3 linked regions of the Verrucomicrobium spinosum DSM 4136 = JCM 18804 genome follow. The protein of the gene in region 1 binds, or shares a complex with, the protein of each later gene. Links are inferred from orthologs where the notes say so. Each region holds a gene or a part of one and is shown on either strand. Other genes may lie near its edges.

The links. The genes of interacting proteins can lie anywhere in the genome.
Region 2: the proteins of accD (region 1) and accB are in contact, whole or in part, in a solved structure (PDB 8UXZ), measured with the Escherichia coli proteins. The link is inferred for Verrucomicrobium spinosum DSM 4136 = JCM 18804 from one-to-one orthologs.
Region 3: the proteins of accD (region 1) and VSP_RS15225 are in contact, whole or in part, in a solved structure (PDB 8UXZ), measured with the Escherichia coli proteins. The link is inferred for Verrucomicrobium spinosum DSM 4136 = JCM 18804 from one-to-one orthologs.

Annotation. Positions count from the first base shown.
Region 1 is NZ_ABIZ01000001.1:392,972-400,912, reverse strand. What follows is about bases 2,471-5,244. They hold accD (acetyl-CoA carboxylase, carboxyltransferase subunit beta), read left to right. Parts: upstream 2,471-3,321; coding sequence 3,322-4,167; downstream 4,168-5,244. Other genes in these bases: VSP_RS01475 (DUF1501 domain-containing protein), read right to left, coding at 4,391-5,244; VSP_RS01485 (aspartate aminotransferase family protein), read left to right, coding at 2,471-3,184. Outside these bases: VSP_RS01495 (OsmC family protein), read left to right, coding at 1-382; VSP_RS01490 (AraC family transcriptional regulator), read right to left, coding at 813-1,565; more of VSP_RS01485, read left to right, coding at 1,778-2,470; more of VSP_RS01475, read right to left, coding at 5,245-5,875; VSP_RS01470 (DUF1553 domain-containing protein), read right to left, coding at 5,894-7,941.
Region 2 is NZ_ABIZ01000001.1:1,256,916-1,264,550, reverse strand. The notes cover bases 2,786-5,642. They hold accB (acetyl-CoA carboxylase biotin carboxyl carrier protein), read right to left. Parts: upstream 4,559-5,642; coding sequence 4,013-4,558; downstream 2,786-4,012. Other genes in these bases: VSP_RS04905 (proline dehydrogenase family protein), read right to left, coding at 4,679-5,642; accC (acetyl-CoA carboxylase biotin carboxylase subunit), read right to left, coding at 2,786-3,892. Also shown: lpxK (tetraacyldisaccharide 4'-kinase), read right to left, coding at 1-989; VSP_RS33910 (PIN domain-containing protein), read right to left, coding at 992-1,240; VSP_RS04925 (hypothetical protein), read right to left, coding at 1,245-1,490; thrB (homoserine kinase), read right to left, coding at 1,540-2,415; more of accC, read right to left, coding at 2,531-2,785; more of VSP_RS04905, read right to left, coding at 5,643-7,635. UniProt on the Escherichia coli protein: This protein is a component of the acetyl coenzyme A carboxylase complex; first, biotin carboxylase catalyzes the carboxylation of the carrier protein and then the transcarboxylase transfers the carboxyl group to form malonyl-CoA.
Region 3 is NZ_ABIZ01000001.1:3,779,741-3,787,267, reverse strand. The notes cover bases 2,786-5,534. They hold VSP_RS15225 (acetyl-CoA carboxylase carboxyltransferase subunit alpha), read right to left. Parts: upstream 4,767-5,534; coding sequence 3,804-4,766; downstream 2,786-3,803. Other genes in these bases: VSP_RS15220 (LysM peptidoglycan-binding domain-containing protein), read right to left, coding at 4,794-5,534; VSP_RS15230 (RMD1 family protein), read right to left, coding at 2,786-3,721. Also shown: ffh (signal recognition particle protein), read right to left, coding at 1-1,030; VSP_RS15235 (polysaccharide deacetylase family protein), read right to left, coding at 1,086-2,468; more of VSP_RS15230, read right to left, coding at 2,582-2,785; more of VSP_RS15220, read right to left, coding at 5,535-5,765; VSP_RS15215 (hypothetical protein), read right to left, coding at 5,784-6,311; VSP_RS15210 (AEC family transporter), read left to right, coding at 6,440-7,372; VSP_RS15205 (M20/M25/M40 family metallo-hydrolase), read right to left, coding at 7,388-7,527. UniProt on the Escherichia coli protein: Component of the acetyl coenzyme A carboxylase (ACC) complex. First, biotin carboxylase catalyzes the carboxylation of biotin on its carrier protein (BCCP) and then the CO(2) group is transferred by the carboxyltransferase to acetyl-CoA to form malonyl-CoA.

The DNA of each region.
Region 1 (7,941 bases):
GAAATTCGACGGCGGCGTCACCGTCCCGGCCTCACCCTCGCCTTCCGTGGTGCGCCCGCCGTTCTCCAATCCCGACTGCGTGGACCCGGAGGAAGCCTTTGTCGCCGCCATCTCCAGCTGCCACATGCTGACCTATCTCTTCCTCGCGGGGCGAAAAGGCTTCCAGGTTGAGCGCTATCAAGATGAAGCCGTCGGCGTCATGACCAAGAACGACACTGGGGTCCCCTGGGTCAGCCACATCACCCTGAACGTCCGCATCCAGTACGGCCCCAACGCCCCGTCACCCGAAGAGGAAGACCACCTCCATCACGAGGCTCACGAGCAGTGCTACATCGCCAACTCCGTGAAGACGGAGATTTTGGTGAAGCCGGTGACTCCGTAAACCAGTGCGTCAGTGGGCGGTACGTCAGTGCGTCAGTAATTCTCTCCCGCGCAGGACGCCCAACCCCACCCAGCACATCCGTTGTCGCGAAGCGTCTTGGAGTGCTGGCGGCTCGACGCCGCTTTCGCCTGCTGACAGAGGATCTCCCTCCCAGGCCTCCCATCAGCTGCCTCGCCCTCAGACACCCATTTCCCCTTCCTGCCCCAACCCCCTTGGGTTGTAGGGCGACCGCTTCGGTTGCCTCATCAGGAGACATTTGTGGCAGGCGGAGCGCCCGCCCTACAGCAATCCCATGTGCAGCCAATAGCAAGCGCTCCGCATGGGACATCTGGCAGGGACCGGGACAAGAATGTCCCTCACTCCCTTTACTGACCGCCCGTACCCCGAAGCGCCCCCCACTTTTCACTTTTTACTCTCAACTTTTTACTTCCTACAAAACAGCATTCCTCTGGAACTCCCGCCGGTACGCCTTCGGCGTCATCCCCATCACGCGCTGGAATTGGCGGTTGAAATTCGCCAGATTCCCAAACCCGCAATCCAGGGCGAGATCTGCAATCTTGATATCCTCCTCCACCAGGCGGGAGCAGGCGCGTCCAATGCGCAACTCATTCACATACTGCGGCAGGGTCTTGCCAGTGCGGGTGCGGAAGAACCGGCTGAAGGCCCCGGGGCTGAGGCTGGCGTGAGCGGCGGCTTCGTCGCGGTCCACCGTCTCCAGGAGATTCCCATGAATGTAGCGGATCGCCCGCTCCATCCTCCCCTGGTCAGATCCCTTGAGTTCTGGCGCATACTGCGGGCTGGCCAGGGACTTCACGTCCTTCGAGTGGGACAGCAGGTCCAGAATGCTCAACAGCTCAATCACACGGGGCAGGCCCTGATTGTCCGCCAGACGGCGCAAACGCTCCGCCACCTCGTTCCGGGTTTTTCCGGTGAAATGCAGTCCGCGACTCGCCCGTTTGAGCAGCTGACGGACGTTTTCGAGCTCCGGTCTTTGCAAAAAGTCATCGCCCATGAAGTTGTCCAGAAAGCGGATGATGATGGCATGAACCGCTTTTCGGGAACGGCCAGCACTCTCATCTTGATGCCAGACGTGGGGCAAATTTGACCCGACCAGGACGAGATCACCGGCGGTCAAGGGAGCCAGGCTGTCGCCTACAACCCTGTAACCACGGCTCTTCAGCACGAGCGTCAGTTGATGTTCCGGATGAAAATGCCATTGGGCGCCGTAATTTGGCCCCTGCACTTCTTCGCAGTGAAATGACTCATGTTCAGACAACGGGACGGTTTCCCGGATCGGTTTTCTGACTTGGTTGGCAGGCTTCATCTGTGACAAAAGTACCGGAAATCATGACACACGGCGTGGAGGGTGCAATGCCGAGGTGATAGCTTCTTTACATGGGCAAAGAGTTCAATATTTCACCAGTCAACGTCCCGCCAGTCGCGACCAAGTACCGTCACATCGCCACCGCTTTGCCCCATCCGGACTCCTTGTCCACCCTGGAGCGATTGCGAACGCTGGAACCCACGTCGATGCGCGGCATGCCGCCCATCGTCTGGGAGCGGGCCGAAGACATTTTTGTCTATGATAAATACGGCAACCGCTGGCTCGACTGGAGCAGCGGCGTGCTCGTGACGAATGCCGGCCACGGCGTGGCAGAGGTGCGGCAGGCCATCATTGACCAGGTGAACAGCGGGCTGCTTCATAACTACGTTTTCCCTAGCGAAGAACGTGCCGAACTGGTGGGCCTCCTTGCCTCACTTGCCCCGGCGGAGCTCAACAAGGTTTTCCTTCTCACCACCGGCTCAGAAGCCACCGAGTGCGCCATCAAACTCTCGCGCGCTCACGGCATCAAGGTCGGCGGTCGCGGCAAGATCGGCATCGTCGGCTTTGAACGCGGCTTCCACGGTCGCACCATGGGCTCCCAGCAGGCAGGCGGCATGGCCGGGCAGAAGAACTGGATCGTCAATGAAGATCCCGCCATCATCAATGTCCCCTTCCCCGATGGCTACTGGCAGCAGGATGTGTCATTTGACTGCTTCCTCGACTCGCTCGCCAAGCAGGGGATGAAGCCCTCAGACATCGCCGGCGTCATTATGGAGACCTATCAGGGCGTAGGCCCTGACTTCGCCCCGGTGGAGTACGTGGCCGAGCTCGCCGCCTGGTGCCGCCAGCATCAGATCGTGCTCACCTTCGACGAAGTGCAGGCCGGATTCGGTCGCACGGGCAAATTCTGGGCGTTCGAGCACTACGGCGTCACTCCAGACATCATCTGCTGCGGCAAGGGCATCAGCAGCTCCCTCCCCCTCTCGGCCGTCCTGGGTAAGAGCGAGATCATGGACCAGTTTGGCCCTGGCTCGATGACCAGCACCCACACCGGCAACCCAGTGTGCTGCGCCGCCGCCACCGCCGCGATCAACAAGCTCCTGCGTGACCACCTCACGGAAAATGCCGCCGAACTGGAGCCCGTCCTCCTCTTTGGGCTGGAGAAGATCAAGGCCAAGCACCCGCTCGTGGTCGGTCACGTCTCGGCCAAGGGGCTGGTCGCTGGCATGCAGACTGTGAAACCTGGCACCTCGGAGCCGGATCACGATCTGGCCCACCGCATCATCGAGCTGTGCTACCAGCGCGGCCTGCTCCTCTTCGCCCCGGTGGGTGCCTGGGGGCAGACGGTCAAGATTTCCCCGCCCCTCTCCATCCCGCAGGAAGCGCTGGAGGAGGGCTTGGAAGTTCTCGCCGCCGCCACCGATCAAGCCATTGCCGAGGCCGCCGGAGTCTCCGCGACCCAGCTCTCGCTGGCCTAGTTGCCGGTCAATTCTCCAGAATTCCCCTCAGGGAGGCAGGCGCTCCGGTGCCTAGCCTCCCTGTCGCTTTGTGACCAGGGGTTGCGGTTTCCCCCATCCCCTGCTAAGCTGCCCCTCCAACGCCAAACTCTAACTACATGGGACTTTTCAGCAAACGCTCAGTCAGTGACCTCGGTGAGAAGAAGAAGGACATGCCTGAGGGATTGTGGGTGAAGTGCCCTTCCTGCGGAGAGAGCCTCTACGAATCCGCCCTGGCCAAGAATCTCCGGGTCTGCACGCATTGCGGCCATCATTTCACGATGAGCTCAGGGGAGCGCATCGCTGCACTCGTCGATGACGGCACGTTCGAAGAAATCGACGCCAACCTCGACTCCGTCAACGCCCTTGGTTTCAAGGACTACCTCGCCAAAGTGAAGGCCTACCAGGTCAAGACCGGTCTCAAGGAGGCCGTCGTCACCGGCCGGGCCAAGATCGAAGGCACCCCCGTGGTGCTGGCCATCATGGACTTCCGCTTCCTCGGTGCCAGCATGGGCAGCGTGGTGGGGGAAAAGATCACCCGTGCCATCGAGACTGCCACCCGCGAGAAGTGCTCCGTCATCATCTTCAGCGCCTCCGGCGGTGCCCGTATGCATGAGGGCATTCTCAGCCTCATGCAGATGGCCAAGACCTGCGGTGCCCTGGCCCGCCATGGCGAGGCCAAACTGCCCTACATCTCCGTACTCACCCACCCCACCACCGGGGGCGTGACCGCCAGCTTCGCCACCGTGGGCGACCTTATCCTGGCCGAACCCAAGTGCATGATCGGCTTCGCCGGTCCGCGCGTGGTCAAGGAAACCACCCACAGCGACCTCCCGCCCGGCTTCCAGACCGCCGAGTTCATGATGGAACACGGCCTCGTGGACATGATCGTTCAGCGCCCCGTCATGCGCGAGACCCTCGCCAAGCTGCTCAAGTACGTGCAGCAGGAGAAGAAGGCGGCGTAGGCGGGCAAGAGGGCCATTCTGTTTAACCACAGAGGCACAGAGAACACAGAGGGAATGATTTTTTAGACAGAATTAACAAAATTTACAAAATTGGTTTTTGAGTTCAGCTCCGCCAATCAGAAGCTGAACCCTAATTCCGTTAATTCTGTTAATTCTGTCTAAACCTCAGTTGCATTCCCTCTGTGTTCTCTGTGCCTCTGTGGTTTAAATAAGCCGTCCTCCCTCACCCCAGTATTTCCTTGATCACATGGCCGTGCACGTCGGTCAGACGGCGGTCGATGCCGTTGTGGCGGACGGTCAGTCTTTCGTGATCGATGCCCAGCAGGTGCAGCATGGTGGCGTGGATGTCATACACCTGCGTGGGGTGATCCCGGTCCAGCGGCTTGTAGCCCCATTGATCGCTTTCGCCATAGGTCACGCCGCCCTGAATGCCGCCACCGCAGAGCCAGTTGGTGAAACAGTACGGATTGTGATCCCGCCCTGAGCCGCCTTGCGTGGAGGGCATACGGCCAAACTCGGTGGTCCAGAGGATCAGTGTATCCTCCAGCAGGCCACGTTGTTTGAGATCCAGGATGAGGGCGCTCACCGCCTTGGCCATGCCCCAAGCCAGCGGCCCATGATCCCGCTCGACGTCTTCATGGCTGTCCCAGTTGCGTCGTGGAAAGCCATTGTCGTTGCCGCTCCAGATCTGCACAAAACGGACGCCGCGCTCCAGCAGGCGACGCGCCGTGAGACACTTGCGCCCCATGCAGTCGGCCTCCTCGGCAGGATTGATCTCCGTGGGCCACACCTTGCGATGCTCCTGGATGCCGTACATTTCCTTGATCCGCGTAGGCTCGCCCGAGATATCGAGCGCCTCAGGGGCGGCCAGTTGCATCTTCGCCGCCAGTTCATAGCTGCGGATGCGGGAGTCCAGACGCGGGTCCCCACCATGCAGCGCCGCATGCTGACGGTTCAAGCGGCTTAACAGATCCTGCCCCGCCACCTCGGACCGGGCGCTGACATAAGTTCCCGACTTGTGCGGATAGAGATCCGCAATGGGCACCTCGGCACCGGGATAGATGATGGTGCCCGCATGCTGGGAAGGAAGGAACGCCGCATCCCAGTTCTTGGGCCCGTTGGAAGCGAACCCGCGATGATCCGGCAGCACCACAAAGGAGGGCAGGTTCTCGCTAAGCGATCCCAGTCCGTAACTCACCCACGAGCCCATGCCGGGAAATCCCGGCAGGTTGAATCCCGTGGCCTGGAGCAGTGTGCCCTGCGAGTGCACCCCTGTCTTGCCCACCAGATTGTGCACAAACGCCATGTCATCCACGCAGGCCCCCAGCGGGGCCACCGCCTCACTCAGCATCTTGCCGCTTCCGCCGTAGGGCTTGAAGTCCCACACCGGCTTCTTCCAGGGACCCAGACCATTTTGAAACGCCTCCACCGGCTCGCCAAAGTCCGAGGCTTCGCCGTGGTGCTTGATGAGCGCGGGCTTGTAGTCAAAAAGATCGATGTGGCTCGCGGCCCCCGCCATGAAGAGCTGCACCACCCGCTTCGCCCGCGGGGCACGCATGGGTGCCCGCCCTTCTGCCGACGCTTTTGCGTGAAGCGACTCACTCTGCAGGAGCGATCCCAGCGCCAGCAGACCGAACCCCTGCCCACTGGCCGCCAGCAGATCCCGGCGGCTCAGAGTTCTTGGTGATAACATCGATGGCTTCTTCATGGGCGTTGCATAAAGGGATCAATCCACGAACGTGAACTCATTCAGGTTCAAGATAAGGCGGCAGGTGTTGGGCAGGCCATGTTGAGTCGCGTGAGACACCAGTGCCGTCACCTCCTCGCCGGTGGGTTCGCGACCCAGCGCCAGCACAAAAGCACGGCTCACCTGTTGATCAGGGTCCTTTGCCTCCCTGGTCACCCGCCCAGCGAAGTGCTCCGCCATCGCCACCGTCAGCCCGTTGTTGAGCATGGCCAGCGCCTGCAACGGAGAAAGACTCTCGTTGCGCTTGTCCACCCGCATGGAGGGATCCGCGCAGTCCAGCACCGTCATGAAGGGCTGCTGCTGGCTGCGCACGATGAAGCGGTAGATGCTGCGCCGATGGCTGCGCGGATCATTGGGATCATGCAGATGATACTGATAGTGCGGCGAGTGCTCCGGCTTCTCGATCACGAAGTCCTGGAACGACGGTCCGCCCATCGTCAGATCCAGCCGTCCGCTCACGGAGAGGATGGCATCCCGCACTGCCTCCGCCTCCAGCTTGCGCCGGTTCTGCCGCCAGAGCAGCCGGTTGTCCGCATCCACCGTGGTCGCCCGCTCTGCAACGTCCGGCGTGGCATCACTCTGCTGCCGGTAGGTGCGGCTCATGACGATGAGCTTGTGAAGTGATTTCACAGAACCCTTCAAGTCATCGCGGAAGGTGCGCGCCAGCCAGTCCAGCAATTCCGGATGGCTGGGCGTGCCCCCCATGCGACCGAAGTCATTGGGCGTATCCACCAGACCGCGGCCAAAGTGATACTGCCAGACCCGGTTCACCATGCTGCGCCAAAAGAGGGCATTGTCCCGGCTCGTGATCCATTGCGCCAGAGCCACCCGCCGGGCTCCTTCGTCATCCGCATCGGCACAGGCGAACTTGCCCGCCAGAGCATCGAATGCCGCGATGCCGCCCGGTGCCATCAGCTTGTCCGGTGTCTTCACATCCCCGCGCTTCAGCAGAGCAATGGGCCGGGGTTTGCCGCCAGAAGGCCCCGTCCCGGTAAACGTGCCAGTCCCGTAGTGCACGGTCCCGGCATAGACCACCTGCGGCGCGGGCATGGCGGCCAGTTCCCGGTTGATGCCCCCCACCTTTTCCCGCGTCACTGCCAGCTCCTTCAGTTCCTCCGGCTTGGCATGCTTGGCCAGAAGGGCTTTGCGCTGCGCCTCCAGATCCGCCAGCAGCCGCGGATCGTTGCCGGGCTCGAACCCCGGGGCGACGCCGTCGATCAGATTCGCCCTGGCCCAGCGCGGCGGTGCCTCAATGACATCCCGTGAGGTGATCGCCCCCCCAGTGGCGAGGTTGTTTCCTTGCTCATCCAGCACCTGGAGTTCCGCCAGCGCCAGCATGTAGTCCTGCTTCCGCTCCGCCAGTCTTGTGGCGGTGAAGCGGACGTAGCGCCCTTTGGCACTCTCCAGCTTGAGCGTCTGCAAGGCCGTTCCAGGACGCGGCTGATCTTCCGCATCGCGATGCGCCGCCGCCGTCACCTGACCTGCGGCAAAGGCAGGATCATCACTGATCTCCACGCGATACCGCACCGGGAATCCAAACCCAGCGCCGATGCCGTTGAAGTCATCATAGCAAGGTGCCAGCACCACGCGGTCCACCGCCGTGGAGCGCCCCAGGTCCACCTGCACCCATTTCACCTCGTCACGGGATGCTGCCAGCGCGCTGTGATAACCAAACTTCGGGCTCGCATTCCCCTTGGTGGCCTTGCGTGCCTCGGAGATCCGGGCATCCAGTGTGGCGAGCTCCGGCCCGGCCTTGTCTTGGAGGCTCTTCTCCAGCTTTTTCTGCCGATCGCTCAGCTGCCGCTGTTGGAACTCCAGTTCCGCTCGCTTCTGAGTCAGCACGGGATCCGCGTAGTATTTCTTGTCTGCCCGGTCCAGCGCGGCAAACACCGCCTGGAGAGAGTAGTAGTCCTCCTGCGTAATGGGATCGAACTTGTGGTTGTGGCACTGCGCACAACCCACCGTCAGGCTCATGAAGGTGCCCAGGGTGTTCTGCACCATGTCATCCCGGTCCAGGTGCCGGGCGA
Region 2 (7,635 bases), 860 kb from region 1 along the record:
TCTTTCAACGTAAACCGGTGATGGTCCGCAAAGCGGAGGGTCACATCCACCTTGGCACCCAGCTTGCGGAGGCCGCTCTCGAAGCTCTCCGGCACCGCAATGCCGCTGACGGCCCCCACGTGGGCGCCGTAGATCTTTTCCAACGAAACCCGCTCGCGGGTGTGGATGTTCTCCAGGTACTTGGGCCGGTGGCGGCACTCGATGATCTCCGCCACCCGGTTGTACTTGCGCAGCTCACGGATGATCTCGGTGTTGTCCGAGCTGTCGCACTTGGTGAGGAAGATGTAGCTGGCGCGCTTCAGATGGCGCGGGGGTTCCCGCAGGGTGCCACGGGGCAGCAGGAAACCGTTGCCCCAGGGGGCGGTTCGGTCAATCAACACCATGTCCAGCCGGTGCTTGAGCCGCACGTACTGCAGCCCGTCATCCAGCAGGAGCACATCCGAGTTGAACTGCCTGATGGCATACAGACCGGCCTTCACGCGGTCCTTGTCCACCACCACCGGCACGCCGGGCAGGTTGCTCGCCAGCATGAAGGGCTCATCCCCGGCCGTGTGACTGTCCAGCAGCACGCGCTCTCCATTGCTGACCACCCGGGGCGGATTTTGCGGCAGCTCCTCGCCCCGGATGCGGGCCAGCCACTTGGTCCAGAAACGCACCCGCCTCTGCCGCTTGCTCTTGTAGCCGCGGCTGAGAATGGCCACGTTGCGCCCTTCCTTCTGCAAGGCCCTCGCCAGCAGCTCAGCCACCGGCGTCTTGCCCGTGCCGCCCACCGTCAGGTTGCCGATGCTGATGACCGGCACGCCCACATGATGGTCACGGATGTAGCGCTCCCGATAGAGCTTGATGCGCAACTGCACCGCGCCGGCATAGATCCATGACAGCCCGTGCAACATGAACCGGGCCAGACTTTCCTTGAACCCCTGCTTGTTGTGCAGGATGACCTCAATGGCCCACTGCTCCAGGTCTTCAAGTTGGTCTTTGAGATCCATGATCAGGTGAGAGTAACAAATGCTTCGGGCGACACCACCCTCACTGGAGAGGCAGCAAAGTCTGCAAGGTTTCGCGTCACAATGACCTGCGCTTCTGCCGCCTCAGCAGTGGCAACTTGCATGGCGTCTTCAAAATCCCCCATGCCCAACGCAAACGCCCGCTCAAGATGCACAGTGCCGCTGGCGTCGTGCAAGCCAGGGCGCTTTAGCGCGACGTCCAGCAGAATGTTGGCATCCAAAAAAACTCGCACGGGCTTACCTCAAGTGTTTTTGAGTGAGATAATCCAAGCGCGAATCGCTATCGCAGTCATCCAGCGTGAACCTTCCCGACCATTGCGCCAGGAATTGCTTCACCGGCTCAACGCTGCTGCTGAAATCACCCGCAGCCCGCTCCGCGATGTGCAGCGTCACAACCCCGTCGTGGACGATGCCTTCGACCTTGTCACCTTCGTGCAAGTCCAGGCCAACCAGGATATCCGCGGGAAAGGTGGCATTGACCATAACGTGAACGCGTCTGCTTAAATCGAGTATCGCGGCGGCTGGGCTCAAGTCAACCTTGGGAGACCACACTCGCCCCCACGTTGTCGGCAGGCACCACCACCGTACGGCCGGTGGCCCCGGTCTGCACCAGGGCATTTTTCATGGCCTGGGCGATGGACTCCGTATCCTCCGCGGTGGCGAGGCAGGCGATGGTGGAGCCGGAACCGCTCAGGTAGCCGCCGATGGCCCCGGCCTTCACCCCGGCACCGATGGCCTCAAAGAGGCCGGGCACCAGGTGCCGACGGTAGGGCTGGTGCAGGAAGTCCTCCAAGGAATCGCCAATGCGCTCATACTCGCCCGTGGCGAAGGCGGCCACGAGGGTGCAGGCGTTGGCGGTATTCCGGGCGGCGTCATGGTGCGGCACGCTTTCTGGCAAGGCGCTGCGGGCGTGCACAGTCTCGACCTCGAAGTCAGGAATGAGCAGCACGGCCTTCAGGCGGGGCTGAACCTCAAACCGGAACCACTGCCGGCTGTTGGCCAGGGCAAAGCCACCAAACACCGCCGGAGCCACGTTGTCGGGATGGCCTTCTGCCTCCGAGCAGAGGGCAAAGAGCTGCTGCTTGTTCAGCGGCCTCCCGCAGAGTTCATTCAACCCCATCAGGACGCCAAGCCGTACCGTGACGCTGCTGCCCAGACCACGGGACTGCGGCACATCGCCACCGATGGACCAGGAGAACGCAAAAGGCGCGGCCGCGACGTCCCGCTGCTGGAAGAACAAGGCGGCAATGGTCTCCACCATCGCGTGATGCGGCTCAATGCGCGGCGCCCCTTCCAACCGGGTCACGGTGACCTGATTGTAAAGCGAGAGCGCCAGGCCCAGACAATCATAGCCCGGACCGATGTTGGCCGATGTGGCAGGCACAGAGATGGTGACAGAAGAAGACACGCCGCATAAAAGACCAATCAGTGGCAAAGGCAAACAACAGCACCCGGGGTGACGACAAAAAAAGGCACCTCGGGAAGACCCAAGGTGCCTCGAAGGCGTATCGCGATGTTCTCGCCTAGCCCTTCAGACCTTCCTGGCGGAGGAAGTTCTCCACCCAGGTGATGTCGTACTTGGCATTCTGGAAATCGCTCGTCATGATGATCTTGCTCTGCAGCGGGATCGTCGTTTTGATGCCGTGAATCATGAACTCGCCCAGGGCACGCCGCATGCGGCGGATGGCGATGTCACGCGTGGCACCGGTGACGATGAGCTTGGCGATCATCGAGTCATAGTACGGAGGCACCGTGTAGCCAGAGTACACGTGGGTATCCACGCGCACACCACGTCCACCAGGGGCATACCAGTGATTGATCTTGCCTGGGCTGGGGGCGAAGTTGCGGTCTGGATCCTCTGCGTTGATGCGGCACTCGATGGAGTGGGCACGGGGCGTGTTCTTCAGCACGTGCTCAGAGATGGGCAGGCCCGCCGCGATGCGGATCTGCTCCTTGATCAGGTCGCAGCCGTACACCTCTTCGGTGATGGGGTGCTCCACCTGAATGCGGGTGTTCATCTCCATGAAGTAGAAATTCTTCCCTTCATTGTCCACGAGGTACTCGATGGTGCCGCAGTTCTCGTAGCCGATCTCTTTGCAGAGCTTGACCGTGGCTTCACCCATGGCCTGGCGGATCTCGTCAGAGATCTTCGGAGAGGGGCACTCCTCGATGATCTTCTGGTTGCGGCGCTGCATGGAGCAGTCGCGCTCACCCAGGTGAACGACGTTGCCGTGGCTGTCCGCCACGACCTGGAACTCGATGTGGTGCGGGCGCTCCACGAGCTTCTCCATGTACACGGAGCCGTCACCGAAGCACTTGAGCGCCTCCATGCTGGCCTGCTGGAAGCTGGAGCGGAGCGTGGCCTCATTGAGCACCGGGCGCATGCCGCGACCACCACCACCGGCGGAGGCCTTGATCATGACGGGATAACCAATGCGGCGGGCAATCTCAAAAGCCTGCTCCTCGGTCTCGATGATGCCATCAGACCCAGGCGTGATCGGCACACCCAGGCGGCGGGCTGTGGCACGGGCGGTGTTTTTATCGCCCATCATGCTGATCACCTCGGGCGAGGGCCCGATGAACTTGATCTTGCAGCGCTGGCAGATTTCCGCGAACTCGGCCTTCTCACTGAGGAAGCCATAGCCGGGGTGGATGGCGTCCACGTTGGCAATCTCCGCCGCGCTGATGATGCGGGGGATCTTGAGGTAACTCTCAGAGCTGGGACCAGGCCCGATACAGATGGCCTCATCCGCGAGATGCACGTGCATGGAGTCCACGTCCGCCTCGGAGTAGACCGCCACCGTTTTTACATCCAGCTCTTTGCAGGCGCGGATGACGCGCAGGGCGATTTCACCACGGTTGGCGACAAGAACTTTTCGAAACATTTCGGTGTGGGAGAGAAAGGAAGGGGCGGGGCGTCAGTCTGGCTGCGTTGATTCTGTCCCTGCCCCCGGACTCACCAGAGCGTGAGCAATACGGAGGTTCTGGCGAAGGTTGAGGCGAGCTTACTTGAGCTCGAAGAGGGGCTGACCGTACTGCACCGGCCTCGTGTCATCCACCAGGACGCGGGCGATGGTGCCACGGGCTTCTGCCTTGATTTCGTTCATGACCTTCATCGCCTCGATGATGCAGACCACCGTGTTCTCATCCACGGTGTCGCCCACGTTGACGAACAGCTTCTCATTCGGGCCAGGAGCGCGATAGAAGGTGCCCACCATCGGGGAGTTGATCGTCGGGCCGGCAGGCTCGGAGGCAGCAGGTGCCGCCGCAGCGGGTGCCGGGGCTGCCGCAGGGGCAGCGGAAACAGGAGCGGCGGCAGGTGCCGTCGCATAGGGGGCCGCCACGGTCGTTACCCCGGCGGAAATGGGCATCTTGGAAAGGAGATCTTTGGCGGCCTCAATGTCAGAGCCGCGACGCAGCTTGATCTTGAACGAGCCATGTTCCAGATGGAAAACGGACAGGTCGTTCTTGCTCATCAAATCCACGATTTGCCGGATTTCTTTGAGATCCAGACCCGGAGCGTCTTTCGTTTGGTTGGAGTTGTCTTCCATGTAGGGCAATGTTCGGAAGCTGTGATAGGAAGCGAGGATATGGGGATTGGCAAGGAAAAAGGGACCCGGGGTCCCTCCCCCCCTGTTCTGCCGCCCCGCCTGAGGCTGAGGAACTCCGGGTCAATCCGGCAGCGCGCGCACCTCTCCCACCCTTCCGCCCAAATTTCCATAACGATGGTAATCGCAGCTCAGGCTCTGCTCGCGGACATACCAGAGCAGTTCCAGGCGCCCCTCCATGAGCACGGGCACATCCGCCACAAAGATCTGCTGCGCCGCAGCCGCCCGACGCACGGCCACCGGCACATCCTGAGGCCTCGCGTACCGGAGGCGCTCCGTCTTTCGCTCCCTGATTACCTGCACCAAATCCGCATCACTCTCCTCCACAAACTTTATGCCGGACTCCCACCCGGCCGTGGCCTCCCGCAGGCGGCTCAAGGGCCGCCACTCCGTCCCAGGAGGCACGCTTAGGGTGAGATCACAACCTGCCACGCGCCCTGCGGCAACGCGGGCAAATAAATCGAAAGGTGTATCCGCGGCCGTCACGCGGATGCGCAGATTTTTCACCGGGAGATAGCGACGCAGATTGTCCTGCCCCAGCAGACGAAAGGTGTCGTGCTCCTGGGAGAACTCAGTCGTCCAGGCCCGCTCGTAGCTGGAGAAGGCCGCCACCAGGCGGCTGTTCTCCATGAGGTTCAGCGTGTCCCAGCCCTGGAGCGCCTCCAGGAAACGCCCGAGCTCCGACCCGGGACGCGGGGCGGCTGGGAGGGCCGGCACCGTCTCACGAAAATCCATGAACTGAGCAACATAGTTGGGGCCGCCCGCCTTGATCCCGGCACCAAAGGCACTCTTGCCCATGCCGCCAAACGGTTGGCGCAGCACCACAGCCCCCACCGTTGTGCGGTTGATGTAGAGATTGCCCGCCTGCACCCCTTGCCGCCATTCGTCTTGCTCCCGGTCATCCAGGCTCTCCAGACCACTGGTCAGGCCGTACCCTGTGGCATTGACCAGCTCGATGGCTTCAGACAGTTTCTCAAACCGCATCACCCCCAGCACCGGCCCGAAGAACTCAGTGAGATGCGTCACGCTCCCAGGCTGCACGCCCCACTTCACGCCGGGAGTCCACAGGTGCGGATTGCCATCGAGGCAGCGCGGCGCGGGAGCCCAGGATTCCCCCGGCTCCAGCGTCGTCAGGGCGGTTTGGAGCTCACCCGTAGGAGGGCGGATCAGCGGCCCCATCTTGGTAGAGAGCTCCCAGGCGGACCCCACCCGCAAGCTCATGACCGCCTCCCCCAGCCCCCGCTTGAATTCCGGGTCGTCATACACCTCCGCCTCCAGCAGCAGCAGGGACGTGGCAGAGCACTTTTGCCCGCTATGGCTGAAGGCGGAATGCAGCACGTTCTTGATGGCCTGATCGCGATCCGCCATGGCGGTGACGATGGTGGCATTTTTACCGCCCGTCTCCGCCACCAGATGCATCCCGGGTTTTGCCTCCAGCATGGCCAGCGCAGTGGCCGTGCCGCCTGTGAGAATGACGGAGTCCACACCGGGATGCTGCACCAGCCGCGCAGCATCCGCCCCGCTACAGGGCAGGAATTGCAACGTCTTCCGCGACACCCCAGCCCTCCAGAAACACTGGCAGAGCTCCCACGCTGGCACCACCGCATCCGAAGCCGGCTTGAGAATCACCGTATTCCCCGCTGCGAGAGCGGCCGCCACACCCCCGCAGGGGATGGCGATCGGGAAGTTCCAGGGGGAGACCACCACCACCACGCCCTTTCCCCTGGCCTCCACGTGAGGTCCGAGCTGCTCAGAGAAATACTGTGCCGACCTCGCATAGTACTCCACGAAGTCCACCGCCTCACTCACCTCGGGATCCGACTCAGCGAAGACCTTCCCCGTATTTGCCAGCGCCGCCGTCATCAGATGCCCCCGCGCCTTGCGGATCTCATGCGCCACGCGTTTCAGGAAGTCCGTGCGCGCCGCCGGGGTCAGGGCGCGCCAGCCGTCCTCATCCTTGACCGCAGCTTCCACCGCATCATCAATCTCATCCGCAGCCGGAAGACTTACCTCCCCCAATGGGTGGCCCGGGCGCGACGGATCCACCAGGGGGCGCGTCTTTCTGCCGCTGCTGATCTCACGTCCAGCCACCGCAAACGGCACCCCATACCAGCCCTCCCGGGCTGCATCCAGCAGTCGAGCCGCCCACCCGCCATTCTGCGGCAGGCTCCAGTCCGTGTCCGGTTCGTTCACAAACTCGCGCATCTCCCGCGGGATAACCGGCAGGGCCCGGTCCTGGATGCGGCGCGGCGCGTCCGAAAGCACCGGCAGGAGGGAGAATGACTCCACGAACCCGCCGGAGAGCAGCTTCCACGCAGGGCTGCCGGGTTCGAGGTGAAACGCATGGCGCAGGAAGTTCTCCCCGCCCGTGTTCTCATCCAGCCGCCGGATCAGGTAGCCGATGGCGCTGACGAACTGCTCCTTCCCGCACGCCGGGGCATAGAGCAGCAGGTTGGAGATCTTCTCCAGGAGCGCGCGGCGCTGGGGGTTGGCCATGCCTTCCAGCATCTCAAACTGCACGCGGTCCAGCGCCCGCCCCTCCCCCACCAGCACCAGGGCGTAGGCGACATCAAAGAGATTGTGTGAAGCGATGCCGAGACGCACCGCCGCGAGGTTCTCCGGCCGGAAACCCTCGTGCAACAGGCGCTTGTAGTTCGCGTCCGTCTCCAGCTTGCTCTTGTAGGGAGCCTGGGGCCAGCCGCGGATGGAGGCCTCCACCCGCTCCATCTCCAGGTTCGCGCCTTTAACAATCCGCAGCGTCACAGGCGCACCGCCCGCCGCCACCCGGCGTCGGGCCCATTCGTTGATCCGCCGTTGCCACTGGGCAGAGTCCGGAATGTAGGCCTGCAGAGCCAGGCCCGCCGCCACCTTCTCCAGACCGGGCCGGTCCAGCGTGCGCATGAAGGCCTCGCAGGTCAGGCTGAGGTCACGGTACTCCTCCATGTCGAGATACAGGAACTTGGGCACGCGAATGCCGTCCGGGCGGAGAAAGACATGCTCCTGCGCCGTCCGGTAGAGCT
Region 3 (7,527 bases), 3.4 Mb from region 1 along the record:
GCGGTCCCAGCTTGCGCATGAACTTCATCTGGCCGAGGAAATCATTGAAGTCGAACTTCGCCTCCTGCACCCGCTTGGCGATGCGCATGGCATCTTCCTCATTGATGGCATCTGCGGCCTTCTCCACGAGTGAGACGACATCCCCCATGCCGAGTATGCGCTGAGCCATGCGATCAGGGTGGAAGACTTCCAGCTGGTCAATCTTCTCCCCCATGCCCACAAACTTCACCGGGCATCCGGTGACCTGTTTCATGGAAAGCAACGCCCCGCCACGAGCATCGCCATCCAGCTTCGTCATGACGAGGCCGGTGATCCCGATGGCGTCATTAAAGGTCTTGGCCACGCTCACTGCCTGCTGACCGGTGGCCGCGTCTGCCACGAGCAAGACTTCACGCGGCTGCACTACGTTTTTGATCTTGATCAGTTCTTCCAGGAGGCCCTCGTCCACTTCCTGACGACCGGCGGTGTCAAAGATGGCAATACCTCCCCCCTGTTTCTCCACCCACTCCAGGCCCTGCTTTGCGGCACGCACGGCGTCCTTCTCCCCTTCCTCTGGCTGGAACACCGGCACCCCGATGCTCTCGCCCAGCACCACGAGTTGCTTCACGGCCGCAGGCCGGAACACGTCACACGCAACCAGCAGGGGCTTCTTGCCCTGCTTTTTCAAAAGGGCCGCCAGCTTGCCTGAAGTGGTGGTCTTACCTGCCCCGTTCAAACCCGCGATAAGCAGGCGCTGCGGAGGATTCAAATCCAGAGTGGCAGTCCCTTCGCCCAACAGGACGACCAGTTCGTCGTGGAAGATCTTGACGATCTGCTGACTGGGGGAAACGGTCCGCAGCACTTCCTCCCCCAGTGCCTTGGTCTTGACGTTCTCGACAAGATCCTTGGCCACCTTGAAGTCCACATCTGCCTCCAGCAATCCCATGCGAATTTCACGCATCGAATCGCTGATGTTGGATTCACTGATCTTGCTGTGACCGCGGAGCTTTTTGAAAGCGCCTTCGAGTTTTTCCTGGAGTGCTTCGAACATGGCAGATGAAAAGAGTATGGAGGAGGAGCCGGTTGGCTGTTGCCGCGATGGGAAATTAAGCTTTGGGCGCGGGAGGAGGAGTGGCCGTGGCAGCCGAGCCGGCGGCCGGTTGGTATGATGAGCTCTGGTCCACTTTGAACTTCCAGCTGAGGACCTCAGCCTTGTCTGCGCTGGCGCGGCGGAAAGAAAGCTGGGCGGTGCATTCCTCCAAACGCAACATCTGCGGCACACGGAACCGCACCGTCTGCGTTGCGGGATCGAACTCCACAGGGACAAGCCCGAAGCCACTGACGCGGAGAGCCAGGCTGTCCGGCAGCACAGGCCCCACCCGGGCTAGATTGGCCTCGATCAAAGGCCTGCGATCTGCGATGGTAGCTCCCGGCTGGGGCTGTAGCACAACGAGCTTGTTGCCATGTTCGTCCACTTCGTCGGTTTTTAGGAACTTGCTGTCGGCGATGTTGCCACCACCTCCGCGGAAGTTCGTAGCCAGGCGGAAGTTCACGTCTTTGTCGCCAATCTGCACGAAGCGCGGGAGCTTGCCATTGGGAGTGTCCCAGGTCGTCTTTTGCGGATTCACCGTGACTGCAGCTTCGTAGCCAGCATCCAGACACATCTGGGCGATCTCGTCAGACTTGTTGCCATACGGATAAGCGAAGGTTCTACAGGGAACGCCAAAGGTCTCCTCGAGGAACTTCTTTGATTCCACAATTTCGACTTCCAGCCACTTGTGGTACTGCTCGTCCGTCTTGCCATGCCGGGCAGTGAGGGCCTGGTGAGACACGCTATGGCTGCCCAACTCGGCACCGTACTTCATCATCTCGCGAATCTGGTCGAGCGTCAGAGATCGACCGCCGCGGTTCACGTAGTTCTTGTAGAGATACACCGTGAACGGGTAGTTGAACTCCTTCAGAATCGGGAAGCAGTACTCATGCACCCCCAGCCAGCCATCATCCATTGTGATGACCACTGACTCTTCAGGGATGTTTTTCTCTCCGCGCTTCCAAGCAAGGACATCTGCAAGAGGAATTACCGGGATCTTGGCGTCCTTGAGAGCCTGCATCTGCGTCCGGAAGGTGGTGGCAGTGATGACCATATCACTCCGGGAGGATTTCTCCGCGAAGTCATGGTAACACATGATGGAGACCAGCGCTGACTTGTTCAGCTCAAAAAGCTCTGCCTTGGGCACCTCGATCTCGCTGCCATCCGCTGCGAACATCTTGCCATTCTCCAGCGTCTGCTGGAGTCTCTCTTCCTCGGCCGAGAGCGGCGCTTCCACCGGCGGCGGCGGTGCGGGTGGAGGGGGCTTGGGGAGGAATTCCTTGAGCTTCTCAAGGCAGGAGGTCAGGACACAAAGGCACAATACCGCTACAGCCAGCTGCTTCAGCCAGGGCAGGAAACGGGCAAATGTGACACCAGAAATGGGTCTGCGGGGGCGCATCCTCTGACGTTACGTATGGAGCGGGAAAATGCGAGCAGGTTGTGCACCCAACGAGCAGTCCGATCCCCTGCGCCAAAGGGCCCTTTCACAGCCCAGATCCACGCAAATCCCGACTACTTGGCGAGTTCTGCGAGGAGCAGCACGATATCAATCACAAACATCAGGACAATGGACGCCTCCAGCACCAACATGATGCGGTGATTCTGCTCCTGTTTGAGCATCTCGTACAAGTCATCAAGCGTCTTCAGCTTTTCGTCGATGCTGCGATGCCAGTCTGGCAGGTGGAAGCGGCGGGAGACCGTGTCGTAGAGTCTAGCCAGATGCCAGTCACCGAAGAACTTCGTGATGTTGGAAAGCTCATCGCTAAAACGAGCCAGATCGATGCGCACCTCCCGCAGATGGGGCAGAAGCCGCTTGTGATCCCGAATGCGGGGAGGACGCTGGAGGTCGGCGTAGGAACGTTCCAACGCTGTGTCGATGAGCTGGTCGTAAGCCTCCAGTTCCTCGAGCTGGACGTTGGCAAGCTCCATCACAAACAGAGATTCCTCAAAGTCCGCTGGCCGATCCACGATGAGGGCAGCGTCCCAGTCCACAACGATCAGGTCAGACTGGTAGTAAGAAAGGTGCTTGCTGGTGGATTCGAGTGCCTCCTGGTGCGACAACGGCGGGTCAGAGGTTTCCTGGGTGATGAGCGTTGCGATGATCCTCCGATTGACACGAAACCACTCCTCTGCATTGAACCACTGCCCTCCCGCAAAACCGCCGGGAGACTCCACGCAGAACACCGTGTAGGCCTCTTCCTCCTGAAGCACCTCGACGGGGCGCACCGCCACTGTCCCAAGTTCCTGCCTGAGAATCTCGGAAAGCTCCCTGGCGTGCCGTTGCAGAGCCCCCCCTGCAAATTGGGACCGATGGAACTGGCTAAGGTCCTCCAGGCGATCCACTTCAAAGGAGACTCTCAGTGTCAGACTGATCGCCCCGATGGGCAGCACCTTCACCGAGCGCCCTACCTTCACCACTCTGCCTCCCTCAAGCGGCAGATCCAGAGGTTCCAGCCTGGCCATCCTCGGCTGATAGAAAAGCTGCTGGCGTGGGCTCCGCTTCGAGACGCCCACATGCTGGGCCACCAACGGCTTACCAAGGAGATGCGTCAACCCAGGTCGCCGCAACTCGTAAGCAATGTCGAAGGCATAAAAGTAAACAACTTCGCCCTTCAGTGCTGAGCCTGTGACGGCGCTATCCCCTTCTGCCATGCACTACTCTACTCCGTTCAGGGACGGTGTATCAAGCCGTGGATCACGTTTCCGTCACCCACGACTTAGGGACAGGCTGACCTTACTCGCCTTCGGTAAACTTGCCGTAGGAGCGGAACTTCTCATACCGCTTTTGGAGCAGCTCTTCCGTACCCAGCGGGGTCAGTTCCGCCAAGGCGGACACAAGGGCAGATTTCAGCGAGGCTGCGACAGCGTGGTGGTCGTTGTGGGCACCACCATGGGGCTCAGGGACAATATGGTCTATGATCCCGAGATCCATGAGGTCAGGGGCGCTAAGTTTCAGGGCCTGGGCTGCCTCCGGAGCATGCTGCCGGTGTTTCCAAAGAATGGCGGCACAGCCTTCTGGTGAAATCACCGAGTAGTAGGCGTTCTCCAACATCATGACTCGGTCCGTCACACCGATGCCCAAGGCCCCACCGGAACCGCCTTCACCAATCACCACTGAAACCATTGGTGTGCGGATTTTCATCATTTCCAGCAGGTTGAAGGCAATGGCCTCCGCGATGTTGCGCTCCTCCGCCCCAATGCCCGGAAAGGCCCCCGGGGTGTCGATCATGCAGATGACCGGCAGACCGAACTTCTCCGCCATGCGCATGAGCCTGAGGGCCTTGCGGTACCCTTCCGGATGGGCGCTGCCGAAGTTGCGGAGCAGGTTTTCCTTGGTGTCGCGACCCTTTTGCTGACCGATCAGCATCACTCGCTGGCCATTGAGTGTGGCGAACCCTGCGGGCATCGCATTGTCATCGCCAATGTGACGATCCCCATGCAACTCGACAAACTCGTCAAAACAGAGTCTGGCGTAGTCAAGCATATACGGGCGCTGGATGTGGCGCGCGATTTGCACCCGCTGCCACGGGCTGAGGTTGGCGTAGGTTTCCTCCTGTAGCTCCGCCAGTTTCTTCTCGAGATCGGCAATCGCAAGCGTGACTTTGCTCGTGTTCTTCAGAGCCTGCTTGCGGCGCAGCTCTTCCAGCTCTTCCCGCGCCTTGACGAGCGGTTTTTCAAATTCCAAAACTTGTTTCATGTTGCTGACAAAAAGTTGAATTTAAGGTTAGCGCGCGACAAACAACTTCGTCTGCGTGCGGACGATTGTGAACAGCTCTTCAATGTCCTCCCGGGCCAGAAACACCCCGGTTTCCGGGATGCCCGCCAGGCCATCATCATCGTCGTCGTCCACAACTTTATTGGCAGCCTTTGAGCCGCCTTTGGACTTCCCTTTGGTCGCCGCAGCGGGCTGGGAGGGTGTCGTCGTCTTATCAACAAGCGGCTTCGCCTTGGGCAGCCCCCGGAGATTAAATCCGGTCTTGTGACCAACCAGCCATTTGTCAGCACTGATGAAAAGAGGATTCTCCGAGGTCACGGCCTTGCCATTGTGCCAGGCGCTTTTTGCCTGGATCACGGTCTCGGCGGGTGCCTTCATCCCAGGGGGCAGGCGGACTTCCAGAGCCTGATATTCCTTGAAGAAGTAGCCCTTCTCCCGGGTCCCGCGCCAGAGCTGGACGGTCTTGGAAGAGATGTCCACCACGATCTCAAAGTCCAGGGGAAAAACGAACAGGTGATCTCCAGGCTGCAGATTGGTGCTCAGCATGCCATTGGCCCGCATGATGCATTCCACGCTCGTCTGGTTTTTGCGGGCGATGAGCCCCATCGAGTCGCCCGGCTGAACGATGTAGTCCTTTCTCTGCGGATTGGCCTCCTGGGAGAAAAGCATGTCCATGTTCAGCTCGCCAATGATCCGGCGGGCCTCAGGCCCTGCGGAGGTCTCAGGAAAGCTGTCCAGCAGACGATAGAGCGCCTTTCGCCCCTCCGCGTAGTTCGAGGCGTTGATGAATTCCATTGCTTCATCAAAACGGCGCACCCCTGGATCCGGCAGACTAGTGTGCTTGCCCTGCATTTTCTTGATCTGGCCCTGAACCACCGTCTCATGCCCGAGGACACGAGTGTAGTACCAGTAAGCGGCAGCAAGCACCGAACCTGCGATACCCACCGCAAGAAGGAAGACGAGGATTTTAAATCGGCTCATCGTATCCGTGGCATCAGCTCAGCCTAGCAGGCCCCGACGCTTGAAATCGAACATGTTGATATTTTGGGACTTCTCAATCATTTCGAAAAAGAACCTCAGCAGCGAGATCTCCCAGGTGTCGTCAACACCCTGAATGATGGCTCGCATGGGATTGCCAGAGGCGCGCTGCTCGGTCAGCAACTTGTCGCACACAGTGGCAAATGACTCATGAACGATCTCCTCGCTCACGGTGGTACGCTTAAAATTGAACCTGTAGCGCAGGATCGCAAGATCCTTGAGGTGGTTCTTCACCCACTGGCCAAAAGCCTCCGCCTCGGCTCCGAATCCCTCGAAACTCCAGTCGTCTGTCACCGTAGGGGTGACGATCATGGGGCGTTCCGCCTCGATCCGGCCTTGGCGCACTCGCGTCACATTGGTGGAGTCCATGAGTTCGGTCACCAGTTGAAACTCGAACTGGGTGGTGCCAAAAGTATCAATGCGACGATCAGGCTCGTGAAGAACCTTCGTGTTTTCGATCGTGTACTGAAAATCGAACTCAGAATGCATTTCTAGGTGGGAGGCAGAGGGTAGTGCGGAATGGCTTCGTGGCTAGCGTTTTTTGAGGCTTGGATTTGCGAGGGGGATTCCATCAGATCGCTCTTGAATGCGGAGCTGGCCCCCTTGAATCTGCGGAGATGTTCTTTGACCTCTTCCTGAATGTTTGCGCTCCCATTTTCTTTGTGGTGGGTCTGGGATGGCTCTTGGACCGGAAATTCCGGCTCCATCTGGAGACTCTGGTCAAACTGAACATCTATCTTCTGGTACCAGCTTTCATCTTCACCCGGGTGCTCGACACCGAACTGGCCGGTCACGAAGCGTTGCAGATTGTGGGGTTCACCCTGGCCACCATCACCCTCATGTTCATCTGTAGCACAATTGCAGCCAGAGTCCTCAAAATGCACTCGCAACAGCGGCAGGCTTTGCGCTTGGCCACCATGTTCTACAACTGTGGAAATTATGGCCTACCCCTGGTGACGCTGGCTTTTGGCCATGAGGGTGCCGCAGTTCAAGTTTATGTCCTGGCAACGATGAATGTTGCCACTTTCACAATCGGTCTCTTTCTCGCTCAGGAGCGCGGTGAAAAGCCGGGGGCGCACTGGCGGGCGCTCAATGGAATGCTGAGGCAACCCACGCTCTACGCCCTGCTTGCTGGAGTGCTGGCCAAATCCACCGGGCTTCACCTTCAGGAGGTGACATGGCTCTGGCAGCCACTGGATCTGCTCCAGGCCGCTTTGGTGGGATTTGCCCTCCTCACCCTGGGGGTCCAGATGTCTCAGACCCGCCCCGCCCCCTTCCGCGCTCCGCTGTTTGCCGCTCTGGGCATTCGCCTCATTCTTAGCCCTCTACTGGCTCTTGGGCTGACTCAAATCATGGGATTTCCTCCGGCGGTAGCAGCTTCTCTGGTCCTCGCGACGGGGGCTCCCACGGCCGTGAACACAGCCCTGCTTGCGCATGAATTTGGTGGCGATGTCTCATTCGCCACCTCTTCCGTGTACTACACCACCTTGGTCAGCATGCTCACGACCACCGTGACCCTGAGCCTGCTGAAGCTGTGGCTGGCTGCCTGACGAGCGATCTGAAAATCAGACCAAAGTCTCTTCGAACTTGGCATTGGACGCCTCAAGGTGCTTCTTGTACTCCTTCATGCGAAGGGTCACACGCTCTTCAAGGGTGCGCTCACCAAGCCCCTGATGCTCGGTGCCCACCAGGGCCACCACCAGAT